DNA from 3 places in the Ferdinandcohnia sp. FSL W7-1320 genome. Region 3 is predicted to be linked to each of the others. Evidence: riboswitches for the same ligand, from Rfam matches in the RefSeq annotation. Region 3 holds a riboswitch; each other region holds the start of a gene.
The links. Region 3 has a riboswitch for thiamine pyrophosphate ahead of NST91_RS14515 (3-oxoacyl-ACP reductase). Riboswitches for the same ligand answer to the same signal wherever they lie in the genome.

Region 1 (7,567 bases), 690 kb from region 3:
AGTTTTGCCCGTCAGTTTCTGCCGAAATACGGCCGGCCTGAGGCGGATGAAATTAATAACCTTTCCACTGCAATTATAGTTGACCAGAAACGTCTTGGTGGTAATGCAAGATCAACTCTTGGGACGGTTACTGACATTCATCCTTTGTTACGACTTCTTTTTTCACGGTTTGCACAACCAAGCATTGGCTGGAGTAATGCATATTCCTTTAATGATCCACTTGGGATGTGCCCACATTGTGAGGGGATTGGTAGAACGATTACATTAAACCTCGAAGCTGCGTTAGATAAAGAAAAGTCCTTAAATGAAGGAGCGATTTTACTTCCGGGGTTTGGTCCAGGGACATGGCAATGGAAAGCATATGCTGAGTCTGGATTCTTCGACAACGATAAGAAAATAAAGGATTATACCAAGGAAGAGTTTGAAAAGCTCGTTTATGCCGGTGAGGAAAAAATCGTCGTTAATTATATGAATGGTGAGATTAACACAACGTATGAGGGCTTGGCCGTTAAATTTATGAGACAAAATGTGAATCGAGATAAAGATACATCGAAAGCTGCTGAGAAAAAGCTGAAAGAATTTACGACAACTGGCAAATGCCCTAGCTGCCAAGGGACACGGTACAATGAGAAGGTCTTGTCTTCAACTTTCAAAGGTTATTCCATTTATGACCTGACATCCATGCAACTCGATGAATTAATGGATGTTCTTCAAAGCTTTGATGTACCAAGTGTGAAACCAATTGTAGACGGGGTTGCAGAACGTGTTAAAAATCTTTGCGACATTGGACTAAGTTATTTGACCTTAACAAGGGAAACACCTACTCTATCTGGTGGAGAGTCTCAGCGTGTAAAAATGGTGAAATATTTGTCCAGTAACCTAACTGGATTAATGTACATATTTGATGAACCAAGTACAGGACTACATCCACGTGATGTCTACCGATTAAATGAATTACTAGTAAAGTTAAGAGATAAGGGAAATACGGTTTTAGTTGTGGAGCATGACCCTGATGTTATTCAAATTGCAGACCATATCATCGATGTTGGTCCAAATGCAGGTACTGGTGGAGGACATATCATGTATAGTGGAAGTTATCAGGGGTTATTATCTTCTGATACACTTACTGCTCAGTTTTTAAACAAGAAAATGGAAATTAAAACAAATCCCAGACCTGTTAATGAGTTTTTGGAAAGTAAAAAAAGTAGCCTCCACAATTTGAAAAATGTGAGCATTCGCGTGCCAATCGGAGTTTTTACTGTTGTTACGGGGGTAGCGGGTTCTGGTAAAAGTACGCTTGTAAACGAGGTTTTTGCAAAGGATTTTCCAGATTCCATTCGTATAGACCAAAGCCAGGTTCATGGTAACATACGATCCAATCCGGCAACCTTCTCCGGTATTATGAATTCGATTCGAAAAGCATTTTCAGAAGCGAACAATGTGGAGAGTGGATTATTCAGCTATAATTCAAAAGGTGCTTGTGAAACATGTGGTGGAACAGGAACGGTAGAGCTTAACTTATCCTTCATGGATAAAATGGAAATGGAATGCAGTGAATGTCACGGAGATCGTTACAAACAGGAGGTCCTTCAATACCTGTACAAAGGAAAAAATATTGTAGAGGTTATGGATATGTCTGTAGCAGAAGCTGTGGAGTTTTTTGAAGCCAAAGATATCAAGCGCCAATTGACAAGTATGGCGACTGTTGGACTTGGATATTTGTCTTTAGGCCAACCACTAAACACATTATCTGGTGGAGAGAGTCAACGACTGAAGCTCGCAAAAGAGATAAATAAAAAGGGGAATATCTATATTTTAGATGAACCGACAACCGGACTGCATCTGTCCGATGTTTCCAATATTCTAGCGATTATCGAAAAATTAGTTGAAAAGGGTAATACAGTTATTGTCATAGAACATAACCTAGACGTCATACGAAATAGTGATTGGATTATTGATTTAGGTCCAGATGGAGGTACAGGTGGTGGAGAAATTTTATATGAAGGGCCACCTGGAGGACTAAAAAATTGTGAACGATCAATAACAGCTAAGTATATTTAAAGAAAAGAAGAGGTGCCTAAACCCTGTATACTTAAGGGTTCATGTGCCTTTTTTAAATGAATAACGAAAGGACGCATCAGTAGCCAAGGTGGATAATGATCCTGTTTCTATACAATTAGATTGAATAAAAGTAAGTTGCACTCATACTCATTTAATGAGGTGATGTTATGGATTATAATAATTTTAAATCAATTAAAGATTATGGCTTCGAAGGTTATATTCCGGTTACTGAATTGATGCAAAATCACTCTATCGTTCCACATAATAAAGGGGTTTATATGGTGCTTTATACCCCTGATGATTCACCAGAGTTTTTAACAGAAGGTACGGGTGGTTATTTTAAAGGGAAAGATCCGAATGTTCCAGTAGAAAAATTAAATGAAAGTTGGATAAAGAATACGAAAGTAATCTATATCGGGAAAGCCGGTGGTGGAAAAAGCTCTGCAACTTTGAATTCAAGAATAAAACAGTTGTTAAAATTTGGTAGTGGGAAAAATGCAAGCCACTACGGTGGTAGGGTTATTTGGCAAATAGAGGATATTAATCATTTGATTGTTTGTTGGAAGGAACTAACCGTTGAGGATCCTAATGATGTAAAAAATCAACTGATTAAGGGTTTTAAAAAAATACATAGAAAGAGGCCATTCGCCAATATGGTTGATTAATCTTAATTTCGTGAGTAATGTTCATTAATATATGGAGTAGTTTAAAAAAAAGGAACCGGGAGGATTATTGTTAATCCTCTCCTTTTTTTGTATCGGTTTTAACAGGAGTGGTAAAAAGTGGATGGAAAAATGAAACTAAATCGAGTTTTATTCGTATATAAGGTATAAGAAAAAACGATCCTTTGCCAAATTAAGATTTCATTAGGCGGTGGTGTATTGAAAAATCTTGTAGACGATATAAAAACAAATTTAAGGAAGCTAAGGAGTAACATAAGTAAAGAACAAGCAAAAAAACTTGATTTAAATAAATGTGAAAGAGTGGTTGAAAAGCTGGATTCTTTATCGACGAATTGTGAGGAATGTCGAGAACATCTAGTTGATTTAAAGAAACATTTTATGGGGTTAGAAGCAAAAATAGATAGTATTGAGCAAGAATGTAAACAGCATAAACAAGTCATTCAAGGAATTGTTTCACATCTTCAGAAGAAGCATAAGTTGGTATCAGAAGGATTTTATCTATCATTATATATGTCCATTGGTATGAGTTTAGGTGTAGTGTTTGGATTAACAATAATTGACAACTTTGCGTTAGGTATATCGTTTGGTATGAGCATGGGTATTGCCATTGGTGCTGGTTTGGATGCAGATGCTAAGAAAAAAGGTAACACAATATAGTCGATCGAACACTTACAAATGTGAGTGTTTTTTGTTTGCATTAGGTGAGGATTGCTTAAAAAAGAATTTGAACTTCCTTAAATGTTACTGGAAAATTTTATGATATACTAGTTTGGTAGAGGAGGCAGTGTAATGAAAAATAAACAGCGTTTACAAATTGTAATAATTATCATAGCATTATTCTCGTTGGTTGCATGTAGTAATTCAACGGATGAGGCAAATGCTAAACCAGAAAATGAAGAATCAGAAACTAGCACCGATCTAAAAACAGAGGAAAAACCGGCTACCGATGAGGAGCCAGGTGAAATAGTTAAATCTGAGAGTCCTGAACATACTCAGATTAAAAACAAAGATGTGACATCTAAAGAACCATCAACGAATGAAAATGAAGAGTCATCGAAGTCTAGTGACAACAAAGAAATAAACCAAGGTATGAAGGATACATATCTCAAAGAATTAAATGAAATGGAAGAAGCAGATAGAAACCCCGAAGATACAACAACAATGGCAGAATTAGAAGAACAAGAGGCGGCAAGGTATAAAAAGTGGGATCAGAAATTGAACGAAATTTATGGTGTATTGAATGAACAGCTTGATTCTGAACAGATGGATCAATTACGAGAAGAACAGCGGAATTGGATTAAATATAGAGATGAAACTGCAAAAGAATCATCACTGAAATATAAAGGTGGCTCGACGGAAACCTTAGAATATGTTGCTACCAAAGCAAGTCTAACTAGGGAAAGATGCTACGCGTTGGTTGCAAAGTATATGAAATGATTGTTTTAATTGCAGGAAGCTCTGAGTAGGACAATCACTCAAGCGGGACAATGGACATGAATAGTTGCCTTTTCATAGCCACTATGATTAACTAGTATCTAGTAACTTAATAATCTAACAATTCGACTAGGGGAGCATTTTTGTGCTGAGAGATAGAAGAAATATCGACCCTTTGAACCTGATCTAGGTAACACTAGCGTAGGGAAGTGGAGTTGGCACGTTATGTTTAGACTGAACGATTTTATATTGCCTAACCCATTCCTAGCAAACTAGTGATGGGTTTTTGTTTTTTTATCTCCCCAAGGTCAAATGGAGAGAGGGGACAAGAAAGTGAGTAGTCTTTTTACAGATCGTTTATGGAATCGAGTGGAGCCTATCTGGAATTCGTATTTGGAGCATCCATTTGTGAAAGGGATTGGCGAGGGTTGGTTGGATAAGGATAAGTTTAAGCATTATATGAAGCAGGATTATGTGTACCTGATTGAATATTGCCGTCTATTTGCATTAGGGAGTGCAAAAGCTCCAGATTTAAAAACGATGTCCATATTTGCAAACCTTTTGCATGGGACATTAGAGATGGAAATGGATCTTCACCGCCAATATGCCGCAAAATTTGGAATATCAGCTGAAGAGCTTGAGGCAACAAAGCCTTCATCAACTACAACTTCTTACACAAGTTACATGTTGAATGTGGCGCAGCTCGGTGGTGTAGATAATGTTGTCGCAGCAGTCCTTGCTTGTGCTTGGAGCTATAACTTTATTGGAAAAGAGCTCGTAATATGGCATGGAGCTGTTGAACATGAATTTTATGGTGAATGGGTGAAAATGTATTCATCCGATGAGTTTACTGCCTTGGCGGAAGATTGTAAGACGCTAATCAATGAAATCGCAAGCGAAAAACCGGAACGAGATTTAGCTGTACTTGAAGAAATCGTCGTCAAAACCAGTTTGTTTGAGTATATGTTCTGGGATATGGCTGAAAACCTTGAGGAGTGGCCAATTAAACTGTAAGGACATGGGGACAGAGGGACAAAGAACCTCTGTCCCCCTATATTATCGACCTTTACTGTTGGAGTTATAGTCAGTTTTTAACCATGCAATTGGGCTCATATTTACCTTGTTTGCACCTGCATATTTTGTAAGTGTTGGAACAACGCTGTCTAAAGGAACCACGGTATACGTATAAGGGAGTTTCTCGTCATAGTTATATTCAAAGGTAAATGGATCAGTAGGTGGATTCATTTTACTCATATTTTCACTTCCAACAATATGAGAAGACCATGCCCAATTTCCGATTGTTGATTTGTCATACCATATAAATCCTGTTGTAAACAGATTTTCACCATTATTGTCCCAGCTGCTTCCTGTATACGTGCCATATTGGTTGGTAATTTTTGAGTTTACAATTAAGTTTCTATTATAAGCTGCTTGGAATAACTCAGCCCATTGGGCGTCCATATTTTTAGTATCTAATCCCTGAATCTCTGCACCAATGATTGGCTCGTTAATGTCATTGAATACAGATGTATCTGCTGCAATCGAGGCTCCATTTCTAGCATTTAGTGCCCGTGAAAGTGTATCTGTTCCGAATTCAGCAATTGCCGAGACATTCTCTAAAATCGCTTGATGAGAGGAATTGTCCAAATACAAGTTGTACGCATGACCAGAACCTTGGCGTATCATAGGAATTCTCTGTCCAACATTGGTATAGGTATTATAAGCGAGTGTTAAACGTATTCTTTGATTGCCATCCTTTATCTCATCGCCACTACTAGACACATAATTCACATAGTCTTTATCACCTGAACCTGATAAATGCACCTTACTGTGATACGCAGCATAGGCCATGATTTGTTCTTTAGTGGCACCTTCATTTCGCATGTTGTAATACACACTATCGGAATTCAGTTCATTTGAAGCATATTTCTCTTCCATAAATTGAATCGTTTGATAAATATCAGTGTCTGTTGAGGGATTTTCATCTGCAGGTAATCCGAATTCAGACCAGGAAATGGTGATGTTGGAGCCACCGTTCTCTGTATCAATTAATCCATCCGCTGCAATTGGAAATTTGCAATGGTCAATCCATACATTGTTGGCACCATTTATTTTAATATAAGTCCAGCCTACTTCCTTGTGTTTTCCTGTATCATCCCATTGCCACATGCCATCAAAGTTCAGATTACGAATGACGATATCGTTCGTAGACCGTTGTAATTTTAACTCGACAGATCTTATCGTTTTTCCTTTTTTTGAAAAAATCGTGAGTCCATCAACATTATCAATATTTAGTTGTGAAACACCAGAAGCTTCTATTTTTGGATTGGTAAATCCGTTCATAGGATCTCGATATTTCGTAATGAAACGAAACTTCTTTGTTTCCTCAGAACTCAGATTTAGATTCTTCCACCCAAAATTTAAGTCCTTAGCGATTTCAATTACTTTCACACTTCCAGCTTGTGCATCCAAGATGGCCTGTAAAAACTCTCTTTCTGTTTTGACCTGTCGATAATAGGGTGTATCAATGTATTCACTTCGGTCATTCACCCCTATTGAGGCATAACCAGAAACAGATAGAAAACTACTGTCATAATCTTTCATATACCTAATAGTGTTGGGAATCGAATCGATTGCTGCAGCGTGAGCCGTACCATTTCCGGTCAAGAAAAATGGCGCAAATAAGGAAAAAACCATAACCAATACCATTGCTTTTCTAAACTTCATAAAATACCACCTTTGCAATTTTTTTAACTAAGTCTCAATGCAAACCAAATACAAACAAGCCTTTATATTACACCTCCAATCAACGTCTAACGGTAAACATTAGATTATTCTTGTAAACCCTTTCGTGTTTGTGAATTCAAAAACTTCTATATTAGTTTAGCAAGCTTCTCATTACATATTTTGTGAGAAGAAGACGTTTCTGTTTACATTTTCGAAGGTGTTTAGGCATGTACACAGGAGAGGGGGTTCCTTTTTCCTAGTTCCTCGTTTGTTAAATAGGAGTAAAGTTGCGATTCCTTAAAAAATGAAGGATATGGGCAGATGAACATGTAATAAAAAGAACATAACTAGAGTACAAGTTTTAAGCGGGTGAAAAATGAGAACACGAATAAAGAATTTTGTTGGCTCATTTGGAGAGGAGTTGAATAGTGGTGCAAAAAATAAGTGTTTCTCTTCGTGAACAGCCTTTTTATATAAATCGTTTTAGTGGATACCATCCGTCAATGGCAACACATCATCTGCACCAAGATTACGAAATTTATTATTTATCCAAAGGGGAACGGATTTACATTATTAATGGGGAAGAGTACCTAGTAAAGAATCAGCATCTCGTTTTTATTGATAAAAATGTGATCCATAAAACGGTCAAGAAAAGCAATCAA
Region 2 (7,567 bases), 650 kb from region 3:
ATTCACTCAAAAGTCTACTCCCACTAGTTGATATCATGACTGGATCCACTACTATATTTGAAGGCTTATATTCTTCTAGTTTTTCCACGATTTTATGGATGATTTCAGGAGATGACACCATGCCGATTTTTACACTATCAGGAAAAATATCAGTCATGATGCAATCCAGCTGTTGCCCGACAAATTCAGGAGTCGAATCGAGAACCCCGTATACGCCAGTTGTATTTTGAGCAGTAAGAGCTGTGATTGCACTCATTGCATACATATTATGGGCTGTAATTGTTTTAATATCTGCCTGAATTCCAGCTCCTCCACTACAATCAGATCCTGCAATCGTCAATACCTTTTTCATTATTTTCCACTCCCTACCATCGTTGCTGAAAGCTTATTTAACTCCTTTGTAGCGGCTGTGATATCGGACTGTGCAAAGATTGCCGATACAACCGCAACACCGTCTACCCCACTTCCAACTAACTCTAAAATATTTGTTTTATTAATCCCACCAATTGCAACGATGGGAATCGAAACACTCTTACAAATTTCTTGCACGGTTTCGAATGTCATTGGTTTCGCGTCTTTTTTTGTACCTGTTGGGAATACCGAACCAATACCAAGATAATCTGCACCAGCTTTCTCAGCAGCAATAGCTTGTTCTACATTTTGAGCCGACACGCCTAGAATTTTATCCGTGCCAATCATTTCACGTACTTTTTCAACCCGCATATCCTCTTGACCAACATGCACACCATCTGCATCACAAGCTAGCGCAATTTCAACATTATCGTTAATAACAAAAGGAATATCATAAAAAGCCGTTAACATTTTAAGTTCAATAGCTTCTTGTAAAAAATCATCATACCCAAGATTCTTTTCTCTTAGTTGAAGGAATGTAATACCACCTTTTAACGCTGCTTCGACTTGTTCCACTAAGGTTTGGCTGCCTGTCCAGGCACGGTCTGTTACTGCATATAGTTGCATAAATTTTTTATCGATTTTCAATGTTCATACCACCTTGCAATTGCAAAAAATTTAGTTTACTCATCACATCAATCAAGTACATACGGAATGATGAAGTTCCTGCATCCATTTCTTCTACTTTTTGATGAGCTAATTCACCGCAATATCCCATTGCGCTCACTGCTGCGGCTGTACTCTTTAAAATTTCACTAGGATTCGCTCCACAATAAGCAGCTACAACAGAAGTAAGCATACAGCCTGTCCCTGTAATTTTCGACATCAACGGATGGCCATTTCTGATTGCAAATGCTTCGTACGTGTTCGCAACGATATCTATAGCACCTGTGATTACAATGACTGCACCTGTTTGTTTACTTACCTGTTTAGCAAACTGAATCATTTCTTCGAGATTACCTTCATTGATGACGTCTTCTGCAGCTGCGTCCACACCTTTGGTATTTCCACTGCCTGCATGCACCGTTTTTATTTCTGATAGGTTCCCTCTGATAACAGCAAATCGTATCTCATCTAAAAGCTGATAAACAGTATTAGTTCTTAGGCTGGACGCCCCTGCTCCAACTGGATCCAAAACAACAGGATGTCCTAGTTTGTTTGCTGCCTTCCCTGCTAAAATCATAGATTCTATCGTTCTCTCATTTAATGTACCGATATTAATCACAAGCGCATTGCAAATACTTGTAATATCCACCACTTCTTTTGGATCGTCCGCCATAATCGGTGAACCTCCACAAGCAAGGACGATATTTGCAACATCATTAACCGTCACATAGTTTGTAATATTATGGACGAGCGGTGTTTTTTGCCTAACGTTTTTTAAGATTTGCTCAAACATGGTAATCCTCCATTCAAATAAAAAATGCGGTATACCTGAAACAGATATACCGCATGAATCGTCATACTTACACACATTCCCTACGTTGGCATTATCCAAATCAGGTAAAGGGTCAAAGCTACATTTTGCTTACTCTCAGCCCACAAGTGTGAGCTCCCCTGCACTATTCAATTTGATTCTATTATAGCATACGAATCTGTGCTGTCATTCTTTTTAAGTCCTATACATTTTTCCGGAGGCTTAATGCATCATATTGTCGTCTATGTTGTCAATGTATAGTGTCCCATCTTTTTGTACCTCTGCATAAAAGACCTCAGATGCATCCGTCACCCCAGCATTTTTTAATTGTTGGTTTAGCCAGTTTGTATCTAAATTTAATCTAGAAAGATTCATGTTATTAATTACACCGTCTGAGATGACCTCGGTCGAGGTTGGATATATATAGGGATTACTCTTAACACTGGCATCCTCTTTTGTGTAAGGCATTTTATGTTCGTATGGCATCACCGAAAGTTGGCCACTAGTTTCAAAGATGGCATACTGTACATCTTTAATAGAAAAGTACCCTTTTTGTCTTAATATTGAATTAAGGGTATCCATATCTAGTCGTGTTGAACGAAGTGAATTCTCCATAACCTTTCCTTCTTTTATCACAATGATCGGTTCCCCTGTTGTTACTTTCCTTGCTTTTTTCGACTTTATATCAATAAAAGCAATCGCTAATGTAAAAACAGTCCAGCCTATTAACGCTAGTACCCCATTTACTATACTTACATTTGAATTCATTGCAAAATTTGCGGCAATAGAGCCTATAGCAATGGCAGAAACAAAATTAAAAAATGTCATTTGACTGATTTCTTTTCTTCCCATTATTCTTGCAAGTACAAATAACACAACAAAAGCAATAGCGATCCTTAGTAAGAGCTGTGAAGCAGCCATCATAAAACTCCTTTTTAGTTTGTTGAGATTTATTTTATCCCTAATAAAGCGATTTAATTAATTCACCCAATTTTAAAAAAAGAATTGTTTTCTTCGCAACAATAGTGTACGATACATAGTATAAATCAAATACTGTATGTCATATAGTAATAAAAATGAGGTGGGTAAATGAGTGATTTATTTAACTCATTAATAACTGAACTAAGAAGAGGAACGTTGACACTAGCGGTTTTGAGTCAATTACGAACCCCACAATATGGCTATTCCCTAGTCCAGTTATTAGAGGGGTCAGGTATCAACATTGAGCAAAGTACGTTATATCCACTGCTTCGTCGGCTGGAAAAACAGGAACTAGTGACAAGCAATTGGGACACAACGGAGAGTAGGCCCAGAAAGTACTATGTTTTGAGTGAATACGGTCTCGAAATCTTTTTACAATTAAAAAAGGAATGGATTCAAAATTCGAAAGAGCTATATAAATTATTAGAGGGAGAGGAAGATTATGAATCTGATTGAAATTTACATTCAGGAAGTCACGCGACGACTTCCTGAAAAAGTGAGAGATGACATTGCTCTTGAACTGCGGTCGACAATCGAGGACATGTTGCCCGATGATTACAATGAAGAAGATGTAAAAATCGCGTTAGAAAAATTAGGGAGCCCGGCAAAATTGGCCAGTGGTTATCTTGATCGGCCCATGTACCTTATTGGACCACGTTATTTTGATGTGTATGTTACTTTATTAAAAATGATTATACCGATTGCGGCTGTTATCTCACTCATCGCAATCATCCCTGAGTATTTTCTTGGGCAACAAGGTGAGGAAACCATCATTAATATGGTATTGGAAATTGTCGGTTTCGGCATATGGAGAATTATTGAAGTATCAATACAAACATTCTTTTGGCTGACAATTGTGTTTGCCATTATCGAAAGAACGGATAAATCAAAAGATGACCAACCATTAACAGCCAGTCTAAAAAAATGGACTCCAGATGATTTAAAAAGTATAACCTATATCCCAAAGAAAAAAGCGATCTCAAAGTTTGAAGTTTTTGGAGGTTTACTATGGACTGCCATTTGGGCAACTCTATATTTTAAAGCAAATCAGCTTTTAGGTATCTACGAAGGCGGGAAAGATGGACTTGAATTTGTAATTCCAGCCTTAAATCAAGACGTTTTGTTACAGTTCTGGCCAATCGTTCTTATTGTGATTGTTACAGAAATTTCACTTGCTTTATATAAATTAATTAAGGGACAATGGACGAAAGGCTTGGCCTTCTCTAATGCTGCTGTCGAACTAATCGGAGCCATTGTATTCATCGTGATATTCATACATCCGAATATCATGAACCAGGCCTTTATCACCTATATATCCGAAGACCTTTTCACCATGAACCCAGATCACTTTAACTCTAGGTTTATTATTGGTGTAATTACTATTCTCTTAGTATCTGCGGCAATTAGTATATATGATGGTTTTCGAAAGGATCGTATCCGATAACAGACTTTTACCAACTCCCGTGGGATTAGTTGTCCTAATCTTTTTCTCGAATGCATATAGATGAGTAATAGATATGGAACAAAGGAGTTTGGTAACTTTGAATAAATTGTTGACCGCCATCGGGATTCTATCCATTATATTTGTGACCGGTGTAATTGAATCAGATGATGTCTATGAATACAAAAATGCAATTTCTGTATCTGGTATGTCTTCGGACGAAGAAGTAACAGCAAATCCGGAAGAGGATACTTCAGAAGAGGAACTGATTCTAGAATTGGAGATGCAGTATGTTGACACTGAGATTGTCAACGGTAATAAGGTTGACATCTACCGTGAATATGAAATTTATCGTAATGAAGCGAATGAAGTAATCAAAAGAGTTCCCACTGACAATTATGAGTATTTAGAGTACTGGGGATAAAGATAAGGAGTTAAGTCCTGTGTATAAGACTTAACTCCTTTTTTCTTAACAACTTTCTACAAATCTTGTAAAAATACGTTTCGCAATCTCATCACCATTGACCGCCAAGCCTTCAGGATGCCATTGCACGCCTAACACAAAAGAATGTCCCTTGCTTTCGATTGCCTCGATGATTCCATCTGATGCAACCCCTGAAACCTCAAGTGGATATGGTACATGGCGAACTGCCTGGTGATGATACGTATTCACCTTAAATTCAGAAGACCCTGCAATAGATTCTAGCAAACTCCCTTCCTTTGCTTTCACAAAGTGGGCAAGATGATATCTTGTTGCCTTCTGTGAGTGCTGAAGTAGCCCGGTTTCATGTTGATCATAAATATCCTGATACATATCCCCACCAAGTGCAATATTCAAAATCTGGATACCGCGACAGATTGCAAGGATTGGCTTATTTGCATCTAATATCTCCTGAATGATGGCTGGCTCAAAATCATCTCTTCCTGGCGAAATCGTCCCGAGCTTTGGATGTGGCTCCTCTCCAAATAAGGTTGGGTCAATATCCCCTCCCCCTGTCAGTAGAAGCCCATCTATCTTACTGGCAATCTGTGAAACATCTTCATCAATGCCAATTGGCAAAATAACCGGAATTCCTCCTGCTCCAATTACAGCTTGAATATAATCATTCGACAGCGTATGTTTATAATCCAACTCAACATGCGAGGTAACACCAATAATCGGCTTATTCATATTTATTCCCCCTCATTATGAAATGATCTCACTCATCAGTTCTGCCAATGAATACAGTGTATTTCCATTTCTGCCTATTGTCGTTTTCGCAGTTAGTAATGATTGTAATATCGCTTCCTCTGTAGCGTCTGCTGTTGCTAAAAAGGCTTGATCCAAGTCATCTTCATGAATGACTTTTATAGTTTGGAGTTCCCCTTTATTTTCATGACTGATTGTGTTTGCGGTTGAGAAACCGATGAAAACATCCCCACTCCCATTTCCAATAAAAGAACCTGTTCTACTAAGTCCCACTGATGCACGTTTGATGATTCGCTTTAATTGACGTGAAGTCACCGGCAAATCAGTTGCAATGATGATCATGATAGAGCCTTTGTCACCCTTCTCGCTTTTTGACGAGATCTTCTCTTTGATGATTGGACCCACATGGATTCCGTTTAGGCGAAACTGATCAATCTCCCCAAAATTCGAGAGCACCAGGACGCCCAGGGTGTAGTTTCCATGAGGATATGTAAGGATTCGTGACGAGGAACCGATCCCCCCTTTTAGCCCAAAGCATTTCATTCCCGCACCTGCTCCTATACTGCCTTCTTCGAAATTGGTTGTTGCTGTTTCTAACGCTTCCAGGACATTCGTTTCTTTAATTGACTGTTTTCGGATATTATTTAATAACATATCATTGCACTCGCCGATGACTGGATTTATTGTCCCGGTTGTATCACCGATTTCTTTGTTCTGCTCAAGCATATAACTGATAAGGTGATTGGCTGCTACCCCCACACTTAGCGTATTTGTTAGCAGAATAGGTGTTTCAATTGTGCCCAGTTCATCGATTTGAAGAGTCCCCATCGTCTTTCCGAACCCATTCATAGCATATGAAGCAGCAACCACTTTATTGTTAAAAATATTTGTGTCGTGCGGGATGATGGCTGTCACCCCTGTCTGGATATCCCCGTCGGATATGGTGGAGTGGCCGACTCTCACGCCTTTTACATCTGTGATTTTATTTAAAGTTCCTGTTGGTAAGTTACCGATATTTATCCCGTAATCTTTTAGTCTTATTTGCATTTTTGTGTAACCCTTTCCGATTGATATTTGTTATTAGTATAGGATAGATGGGCGGGTTGAGTATAGGTGGGTAGGGATATTTTTGTTTTATTAGGAACAGAGTGTTATGTTCGCGGTGTTGCTGGTTCGGTGTATCCTAATTTTATCTAGGTGCGGGTGTCTTTCGCGGCTTTGCTGGTTCGCTGTTCCCTAATTTTATCCAAATGTGGGCGTCTTTCGCGACTTTGCTGGTTCGCTGTTCCCTAATATTATCCAGACGCGGGCGTCTTTCGCGGATTTGCTGGTTCGCTGTTCCCTAATTTTATCCAGATGCGGGCGTCTTTCGCGGATTTGCCGGTTCGCTGTTCCCTAATTTTATCCAAATGCAGGCGTCTTTCGCGGCTTTGCTGGTTCGCTGTTCCCTAATTTTATCCAGATGCGGGCGTGTTTTGCGATTTTGTTGGTTCGCATTCTCCTAATTTTATCCAATAAGTGACCTCTTTTAAGTGTGTAGTAGGCTACCTAGCCACAAATTTGGCCTTTTCATTACTCTTCTACTCTTCAAATCTAACAATCCGGTACGTATCCCACTCTTGCGTTACCTTTCCTTACTCCAAGTCAAAAAATCGGACACGCATCCCCTCTACAATCCAATTAGTTGAAATGTTCTGTAGAATTCTATTAAAATGAAACTATCGTTTAGACAATTTAGGAGGGGAAAAACATGAAAGCGTTTGTACATTACAAAGTTCCTGGAATGGACGGAACATCCTATTCCGATATTGATGAGATTGAACCAAAACAAGGTGAAGTGAAGGTTAAGCTAAAAAGCGCTGGACTCAATCACCGTGATTTATTTGTTTTACATAGACATAAAGAAACAGATCCCCCATTAGTAATTGGGTCGGATGGCGCTGGGATTGTTGAAGCGGTTGGCCCTGGTGTTGAAGATGTTAAGATTGGGGATGAAGTAATCCTCAATCCTTCCTTAGGCTGGAAAGAAAATAGCGATGCTCCACCTGAAGGTCATGAGATTCTTGGATTACCCGATCACGGAACCTTTGCCGAAAAAATCACAATCTCTGCGGATAATGTTGGTCCA
Region 3 (7,567 bases):
CTAACGCAATTTCATTGATACCATACTTTTCAGTAAGGAATTGATGCTGAGCTCGTACATCATCACCAATTCTAACATCCGGGAAATTCGACATACTTATGGGAGCAGGACTGTTATGAGGTGAGCTTGAAAGACCATTTCCAATTTGGTTGATGATCACAATAAAGTATTTAGACGAATCCAATGCTCGTCCTTCGCCAATATATGGTTCATAGGCTTTATTTGTACCAGAAAACCAAGTAGGAATGACAATAGCATTATCTTTTGCTTCATTAAGCTCTCCGAACGTAGCATAGGCAAGCTGACAATTTGGAATCACGCCACCTTCCTCTAGTTTGAAATCTCCTAAATGAAAAAGCTCATAGGGTCCGTGGAATTCTTGTGTATAAAATGAATTTTCAATCAATGTAGCAACCACCTTTCATTTAATGGAATCTATTAATACAATATATATAGGTAAAATACGTTATTAAGAACTGCTAGATGGACAAACTTTTAAATAAAATTGACTTTTATATTGACTAAGGGGTGCACCACACACTTTAAGATAAAAAGGGAGGGCGAGGATGTACAAAATAAAGGAATTTGCGGAACTGACCGGATTAAGCAAGGAAACTTTGCGTTACTATGCGGAAGTCAAACTTCTAGAACCAGCTTACATTGATCCAAAAAACAAATACCGCTACTATGATGATGGTAGCTTTTTTCTTGCAGTACTACTAGTAAAACTAAGAAAGCTTGGCTTTTCAATTCAAGAAATGGTATCAGTCATGGAGGATGAGTCTTTCGCAAACCTAGATAAATTACTCATTCAAAAGAGAACTAAAATTGAGCATCAAATTGCAGAACTACAACAACAAAAGGAAGAGATTGATGAATTTCTCGCATCTGGGAAGGAGGAAAACAAATGATTGAATGGAAAGAAGAAACGATCATTGAGGCGAATATTGAAAAGGTTTGGATGCTATTTTCGGACGAACATATAAAGAAAATAATGCCGAAAGTAGAAGAGCATACCTTGATTGAAAAAACAGAAGAAGAGGTTGGGGCAAAGCATCAACAAAAATATCGGGAGGGAAAACGTGTAGAAACCTATATTGTTGAAACGACACAATATGATAATACCGAAAACAAAAAGCTAAAGCAAACAAGCTTTGTACTCGGGAAAGCATTTGAAATTACTACGACTTTCACCCTACTAAAAATTGACGAGTCCCACACTAAATTCATATATGAAGGACAAAACATAGGAGTTAATTTTGTCGGACGGGCCATGCTAAAACTAAGCAGTAAAAATGCAAACAATGATGTTGTAAGGGAATTTTATGGAGCGCGTACGAAATGAAGCATTAAAAATATAGGCTCTTTTCTAAAAGATTGTTGCTTTTTGTTAATAAATTGCAAACCAAGTTGGTTGGAGCGTAAGGTGGCGACTCCAGCGGGAAAAGCGTGAGACTTGAGACCCCGCAGGAGCGGCAGCGACTTGTCCAGTTGTAGCGGCTAGAAACTCGAGAAATTTCAACTCCTCCTTCAGAGGCAAATTACGCCTCTTTGTCGGAGTGGCCAATTTTCTCGTTTCTGTGCAAGCCGCCTCCACATTTCGTTGAGGAGGCTCAAGCCACGCCCGCGGAAAGCGTCCACCTGAAGCGGAAGTCAACGATATAAAAACAACAAAGTTTGCGAAAACAGCCAAAATATAAAAGTAAAATTTTTTTTAAAAGAAAGCACATTTTCGTTACCTCATCATATACTACTTATTGTGTGAGAAAAATGTTAGAAGGGAAGTACGGAAAATGAGCAACGAGATTAAAACACAAGTTACAAATGATTACAAGGATAGTGAAGGGTATAAAGTAATTGAAGTCAACCTCAACAATCCAACAGAAAACCTATTTGCAGTCGTAACACCTATTAAAATGCAATAAGTAACGAATTTAAAATACTATCTTTTCGTACGTATACTTACATAGAAAAGATAGTATTTTTTATTTTGTAAGAATAGGAGCATCGAGTACAATGAGGATACCAAATCTTTTAAAGGAGCAATACAATGGAGGATTTAAACCATCTCGTTACATTATTCGAAGAACATAGTAATCCCGCTAATGCGTTACCGATGCAAAAATATATGAAAAACCATTTTCCGTTTCTCGGAATAAAAACACCTTTAAGGAGACAATTAACACGTAATTTTTATAATGAAACAGGAATATTAAAAAAGGATTTAAATCTTGAACTTGTTACACAGTTGTGGAAAAAGGATGAACGGGAATACCAATATGCTGCACAGGATTATTTAGTTAGATCTATAAAAAAAGTCAATAGTAGCCATTTAACTTTTATCGAAGAGCTCATTACTACAAAATCTTGGTGGGATACTGTCGATGTTCTTTCACCACATATAGTTGGAAATATTGCTAAAGTAACACCTAGTATGATAGAGGAAACAATTGAAGGCTGGGCATTTGGTGAGCATTTATGGCTTACACGTTCATCAATTCTTTTCCAGTTAAAATATAAGGAAGAAACAAATGAAAACATCCTGTACAAATACATAAAAGCCAATGCAACAAGTAAAGAATTTTTCATCCAAAAAGCAATTGGCTGGGCTTTGCGCGAATACTCAAAGACAAACCCAGATTCAGTCCGTCAATTTATAAATGAAACACCATTGCAAAAGCTAAGTGTTAGAGAAGGTAGTAAATATATTTAAGGCCAGGAATCTCCCGGCCTTTACTTAATTACTCCTAAAATGGTATATTTACCAGATTTAAACTGGAATGTGATTTCATATGTTTCACCTTTGCTAAATTGAGCGCAAAAATCCTCGACCTCTTTTTTATCTTCGCTATAAAACTGATACACGCTGTATGGATCACTTACATTACAACTGTATTTTCCATCACCATTTTTTTTGGCCGATACGGAAACTTCCTGAACGATTATGGAGGTTTCTTTCTCATAGGAGGGGCGAAGATTACCAGAACCCATGGTCACTATAATAATGAATAATCCTATTAAACTTATAATAAACGCCTTTTTCTTTTCCATTTTTACAAAAAACATAAAAATACCGCAACCAATCGCTCCAATTCCTACTGCAAATAGAGCGATCATTAAATAAAATAACATCCCAGCACTCCTTTCTATAAATTGAATATTCAGACTGTTATCCATATTATACCATATAATGAATCTTAGAATCTTGAATTCATCAAATACCTTTACATTTTTGCAAGTACATACTATCCTTATAGAAAGAATATTCGTAACTACTAGGGGTGCCCGATTGGGCTGAGAGAAAAGCGTGCGTTTTTTAACCCTTTGGACCTGATCCGGATTATACCGGCGGAGGAAAGTAGAGTGGAAAATGTCCATTTTTTCTTGATACCTTAAACCAGGTCCATTTATGTGGAACTGGTTTTTTGCGTTTTTCTTATTTTCTATTTGAGGAGGCTACTAGAATGAAACTACAAAATCAGGTTATTCTCGTTACCGGTGGTGCACGAGGATTAGGAAAGGAAATCGTAAAAGCTTTATCGAATGAAGGGGCAAAGGTAGTAATCAACTATTTTCATAGTGAAGCAAAAGCTCGTTCTCTACAAGAAGAAATCGGTGAAAATGCGATCTCCATTCAAGCTGATGTGAGAAATCGTGAACAAGTACAGAATCTATTTGTTGAAGCGAAAAAATATTTTGATCAACCTATAACAACCGTTGTAAATAATGCCTTAATCAATTTTCGTTTTGACCCAGTCGCAAGAAAGAACGCCGAAACTATTTCTTGGGAGGATTTTCACGCACAGCTCGAAGGAGCAATAAAAGGAGCTTTACATACAACACAAGCAGCACTTCCAGACATGAAAGAGCTTGGCTTTGGACGTATTGTAACAATTGGCACGAATCTCTTTCAAAATCCTGTTGTTGCTTACCATGATTACAACACTAGCAAAGCAGCTCTTTTAGGATTCACTCGGAACATGGCAAAAGACCTTGGTCCATATGGAATAAACGTAAATATGATTTCTGGGGGATTACTTCAAACAACGGATGCAAGTTCGGCAACGTCTGAAGAGGTTTTCCAATTGATAAAGGAATCTACGCCACTACAAAAAGTAACAACACCGGAAGATGTAGCAAACGCAGTTCTTTTCTTTGCATCACCTTGGAGTAAAGGGGTAACGGGTCAAAACCTTATTGTTGACGGCGGTTTGGTAATGAATTAAATCGGTAATGGGGGATTCATCTTGAGTAAAACACTAAAAATGACACTCACAGCAATGCTTGTCGCTATCGGAACAGTTACAAGTCATTTATTTGCAATTCCAATAGGTTTCACAAAAGTATTTCCTATGCAGCATTTTATTAATGTCTTGTCGGCGGTTATCTTAGGTCCAGCATACGCCGTGCTTCAAGCTTTTTCTGTATCTTTACTTCGAAACATGCTTGGGACTGGCTCTTTATTTGCCTTTCCAGGAAGTATGATAGGAGCTTTTTTAGCAGCAATCCTTTATACAAAAACTAAGAAAGCGTCAATGGCAATGACAGGTGAAATTATTGGAACAGGGATCTTAGGGGCAATTGCTTGTTATCCAATTGCCACGCTTATTCTTGGACAGGATGCAGCCATTTTTGGCTTCATACCATCGTTTATTTTCAGCTCCATTGTGGGATCTATTTTTGGATTTATCATTGTTGGAATCGTATTAAAAAACCCCGCGTTCAATAAATATCTAGAACGAAACTTCTAAGAAACTTGAGGAGACTAAACTTGTATGTGTTGTAGTTCAGACTACGTAGAAAAAAACCATTACATGCATACGAATGAATTACAAGTAAATAACTAACAAAAAAGGTAGAAATTTCAATTTAGATTAAAAATGTAGTAGATTTCCATTTGTGTATTGTTTTTAAGCGAAAAAGTGATAAAAGCATGCGTAAAGTTGAAATGCGTATGCTTTTATATAATTTAGCAATATAAAGTCATACGTAAATTCCAAAATAAGGTAGAGTTGATTTCAATTAAGATTAAGACTGTAATAAATATCCATTTGTGTATCATTTTTTAAGCGAAAAAGCGATAAAAGCATACGTAAAATTGAAATGCGTATGCTTTTATATAATTTAGCAATATAAAGTCATACGTAAATTCCAAAATAAGGTAGATTCGATCTCAATTAAGATTAAGACTGTAATAAATATCCATTTGTGTATCATTTTTTAAGCGAAAAAGCGATAAAAGCATACGTAAAATTGAAATGCGTATGCTTTTAGATAGTTTAGCAATATAAAGTCATGCGTAAATTCCAAAAAAAGGTAGAATTGATTTCAATTATGATTAAAAATGTAAGAAATATCCATTCGTGTATTATTTTTAAGCGAAAAAGTGATAAAAGCATACGTAGAGTTGAAATGCGTATGCTTTTATTTAGTTTACCAATTTAAATCATGCGTAAATTCCAAAATAAGGTAGAATTGATTTCCAAAACGAATGTTTCTCCACCACAATAACCGAACTATCTGCATGTTAATTTAATCTTTTTTAAAATATCAAACCACCAATGATATATAACACAATGGCAATTACTCCTCCTATTGCTGAAACCTTTAATTTATATTGTGCATAATCCACTAGTTCTAAATCTAGTATTGAGGCCGTGGTTATCGTTGTGTCACCAAGTGGTGAAGTCAAAGCTCCAAATGCTCCGCTCGCAAAAACAGCTCCGACGGTTAGTGGGATGGAGGCACCAGTCGAAAGGGCCAAAGCAATTCCAAGCGGCATAAATAACCCCCATGTTCCCCAAGAGGAACCAATAAAGTACCCAACAACTGACCCAATTAGAAAAATCGTCGCAGGTGTTAAAAACCCTGGTAAAAATGAGCCTAAAGTGGAACTAATAAATTCAGAAAATCCTAGTTCCTCAGCCGATAAGGTAAGAGCCCATATAAGAATGAGAAGGGTAATCGCCTGCATCATTTGGTTTCCACCATCGTAAAAATGATACATTATTTCATGTAATTTCTGCTTTCGGATTACATAAAACACAAAAGTGAAAATTAGTGTGATAAATACAGCAAGCAGCATGACAAAGGTTGCATCGGCCATTGAAAAAGCCTCAAAGACCGATTGAGCACCAAGTGATCTACCGTTTTCCCATAGCAGATAGAGAGACAATCCTAGAAGTAAAAACACTGGGACAATTAAATGCCAAGGTTGTGCCTTTACAAGAGAAAGTTCTTTCTTAATTCCAATTCGGTGAAATTCATGATCATGTTCTTCCTCATCTGCATGCTGGTGGGATTTATCACTTTTTTTAGATGGCCAAAATGTTTGAATGATTCCAATAAGGAGCATCACAATCGCATAAAAATTAAACAAAATACTTAATAAAAATACTTGGTAGGCAGACATCCCTAAATCAAGACCTTTAATGCCACCTTCGACAAGTGAAACCATAAATCCAACAAACGCAGTCGCAACCGGTAATAGAACAATAACCGATTCGGTTGAAATATCTAATGTCATGCCGACCTTTTGTTTTGATAGGTTCATTTTTTTTATGAGTTGTTTTATGATAGGTCCAATCATCATGATCCGAAACATTGGCATCATAAAGGTAAAAGGGAGAGTGAGCCATATTAATCCTAGCAGGCCACGTTCAGTCTTAATTTTCTCACCAATCCATTCCGTAAATCCTTTGATACCCCCAGCAATATTCATCATCCCAACTAAACCACCAAAAACATATAAAAAGCTTACGATTTTGATATTAGTTGGATCAGATAGAGTCGTCACAATATATGTAATTGATTGCTGGGTTCCACCTAATACATCAGATGTAACAAGGATTGCCCCAATCAATAATCCTAGAACTAGTCCCGGTAAAATATCCTTTAACCAAATCGCCATTCCAATTACAATTAAAAAAGGAATAAGTGAGATCCATGAATGTTCCAAACCATAATCCTCCAATATCGAAAATGTTCATTTGGTTAGTATGACCAATTTAGGAGGGGAGTATTTCAGTACACAGGAATACTTAGGGAGGTAGTAGGTAATGGATGTAGATATCAGAAGGCCAAAAATTGAAGACAAGGATGAACTTCACCGTTTTTTCAAGGATGTCATTATGGACACATTTAGTAAAGAAGGGATAGCTCATTTAACAAAGGATATAGTCGAGGAAATCGAAACAAAAAAGAGTTATTTACAATCTGATTTTACAAGTGCAGGCAAGAACCGATATTTTCTACTTGCCACCTATGAAAACACAATTGTTGGAACCATCGAGTATGGTACTGTGAGTCGTTTAATCTGCAAAACGCATCATGCCTATTGTGATCTAGTTGAAGTTGGAACTGTTTTCGTACATCCGAACTATCAAAAACAAGGCATCGGTACAAGGTTATTGCAATCAATATTTACAATTTTAAGGGATAGAAAAATAGAAGAGTTTTGTTTAGATAGTGGATACAAAAATGCACAAAAATATTGGAAGAACAAATTTGGTAAGCCGGATGTTATTTTAAAGGATTACTGGGGTAAAAATTTTGATCATATGATATG

Region 1: linked by a shared signal. The riboswitch ahead of tenA (thiaminase II) and the one ahead of NST91_RS14515 (3-oxoacyl-ACP reductase) in region 3 are both predicted to bind thiamine pyrophosphate.
Region 2: linked by a shared signal. The riboswitch ahead of thiM (hydroxyethylthiazole kinase) and the one ahead of NST91_RS14515 (3-oxoacyl-ACP reductase) in region 3 are both predicted to bind thiamine pyrophosphate.

The regions. Positions count from the first base shown of each region.
Region 1 is NZ_JBBPAM010000001.1:2,222,276-2,229,842, forward strand. It holds gene NST91_RS11210 (ATP-binding cassette domain-containing protein) at 1-2,061, shown strand, start outside; gene NST91_RS11215 (hypothetical protein) at 2,229-2,726, shown strand; gene NST91_RS11220 (glycine zipper domain-containing protein) at 2,943-3,401, shown strand; gene NST91_RS11225 (lysozyme inhibitor LprI family protein) at 3,534-4,181, shown strand; TPP riboswitch at 4,300-4,403, shown strand; gene tenA (thiaminase II) at 4,512-5,192, shown strand; gene NST91_RS11235 (pectate lyase family protein) at 5,235-6,905, opposite strand; gene NST91_RS11240 (AraC family transcriptional regulator) at 7,337-7,567, shown strand, end outside.
Region 2 is NZ_JBBPAM010000001.1:3,557,818-3,565,384, forward strand. It holds gene thiD (bifunctional hydroxymethylpyrimidine kinase/phosphomethylpyrimidine kinase) at 1-352, opposite strand, end outside; gene thiE (thiamine phosphate synthase) at 352-999, opposite strand; gene thiM (hydroxyethylthiazole kinase) at 986-1,810, opposite strand; TPP riboswitch at 1,871-1,980, opposite strand; gene NST91_RS17610 (YetF domain-containing protein) at 2,051-2,749, opposite strand; gene NST91_RS17615 (helix-turn-helix transcriptional regulator) at 2,918-3,265, shown strand; gene NST91_RS17620 (HAAS signaling domain-containing protein) at 3,252-4,253, shown strand; gene NST91_RS17625 (hypothetical protein) at 4,351-4,674, shown strand; gene NST91_RS17630 (gamma-glutamyl-gamma-aminobutyrate hydrolase family protein) at 4,720-5,421, opposite strand; gene NST91_RS17635 (DmpA family aminopeptidase) at 5,437-6,486, opposite strand; gene NST91_RS17640 (zinc-binding dehydrogenase) at 7,190-7,567, shown strand, end outside.
Region 3 is NZ_JBBPAM010000001.1:2,909,454-2,917,020, forward strand. It holds gene NST91_RS14485 (alpha/beta fold hydrolase) at 1-406, opposite strand, end outside; gene NST91_RS14490 (MerR family transcriptional regulator) at 567-911, shown strand; gene NST91_RS14495 (SRPBCC family protein) at 908-1,345, shown strand; gene NST91_RS14500 (hypothetical protein) at 1,794-1,925, shown strand; gene NST91_RS14505 (DNA alkylation repair protein) at 2,051-2,713, shown strand; gene NST91_RS14510 (hypothetical protein) at 2,734-3,132, opposite strand; TPP riboswitch at 3,268-3,374, shown strand; gene NST91_RS14515 (3-oxoacyl-ACP reductase) at 3,465-4,226, shown strand; gene thiW (energy coupling factor transporter S component ThiW) at 4,248-4,751, shown strand; gene NST91_RS14525 (Na+/H+ antiporter NhaC family protein) at 5,543-6,958, opposite strand; gene NST91_RS14530 (GNAT family N-acetyltransferase) at 7,059-7,567, shown strand, end outside.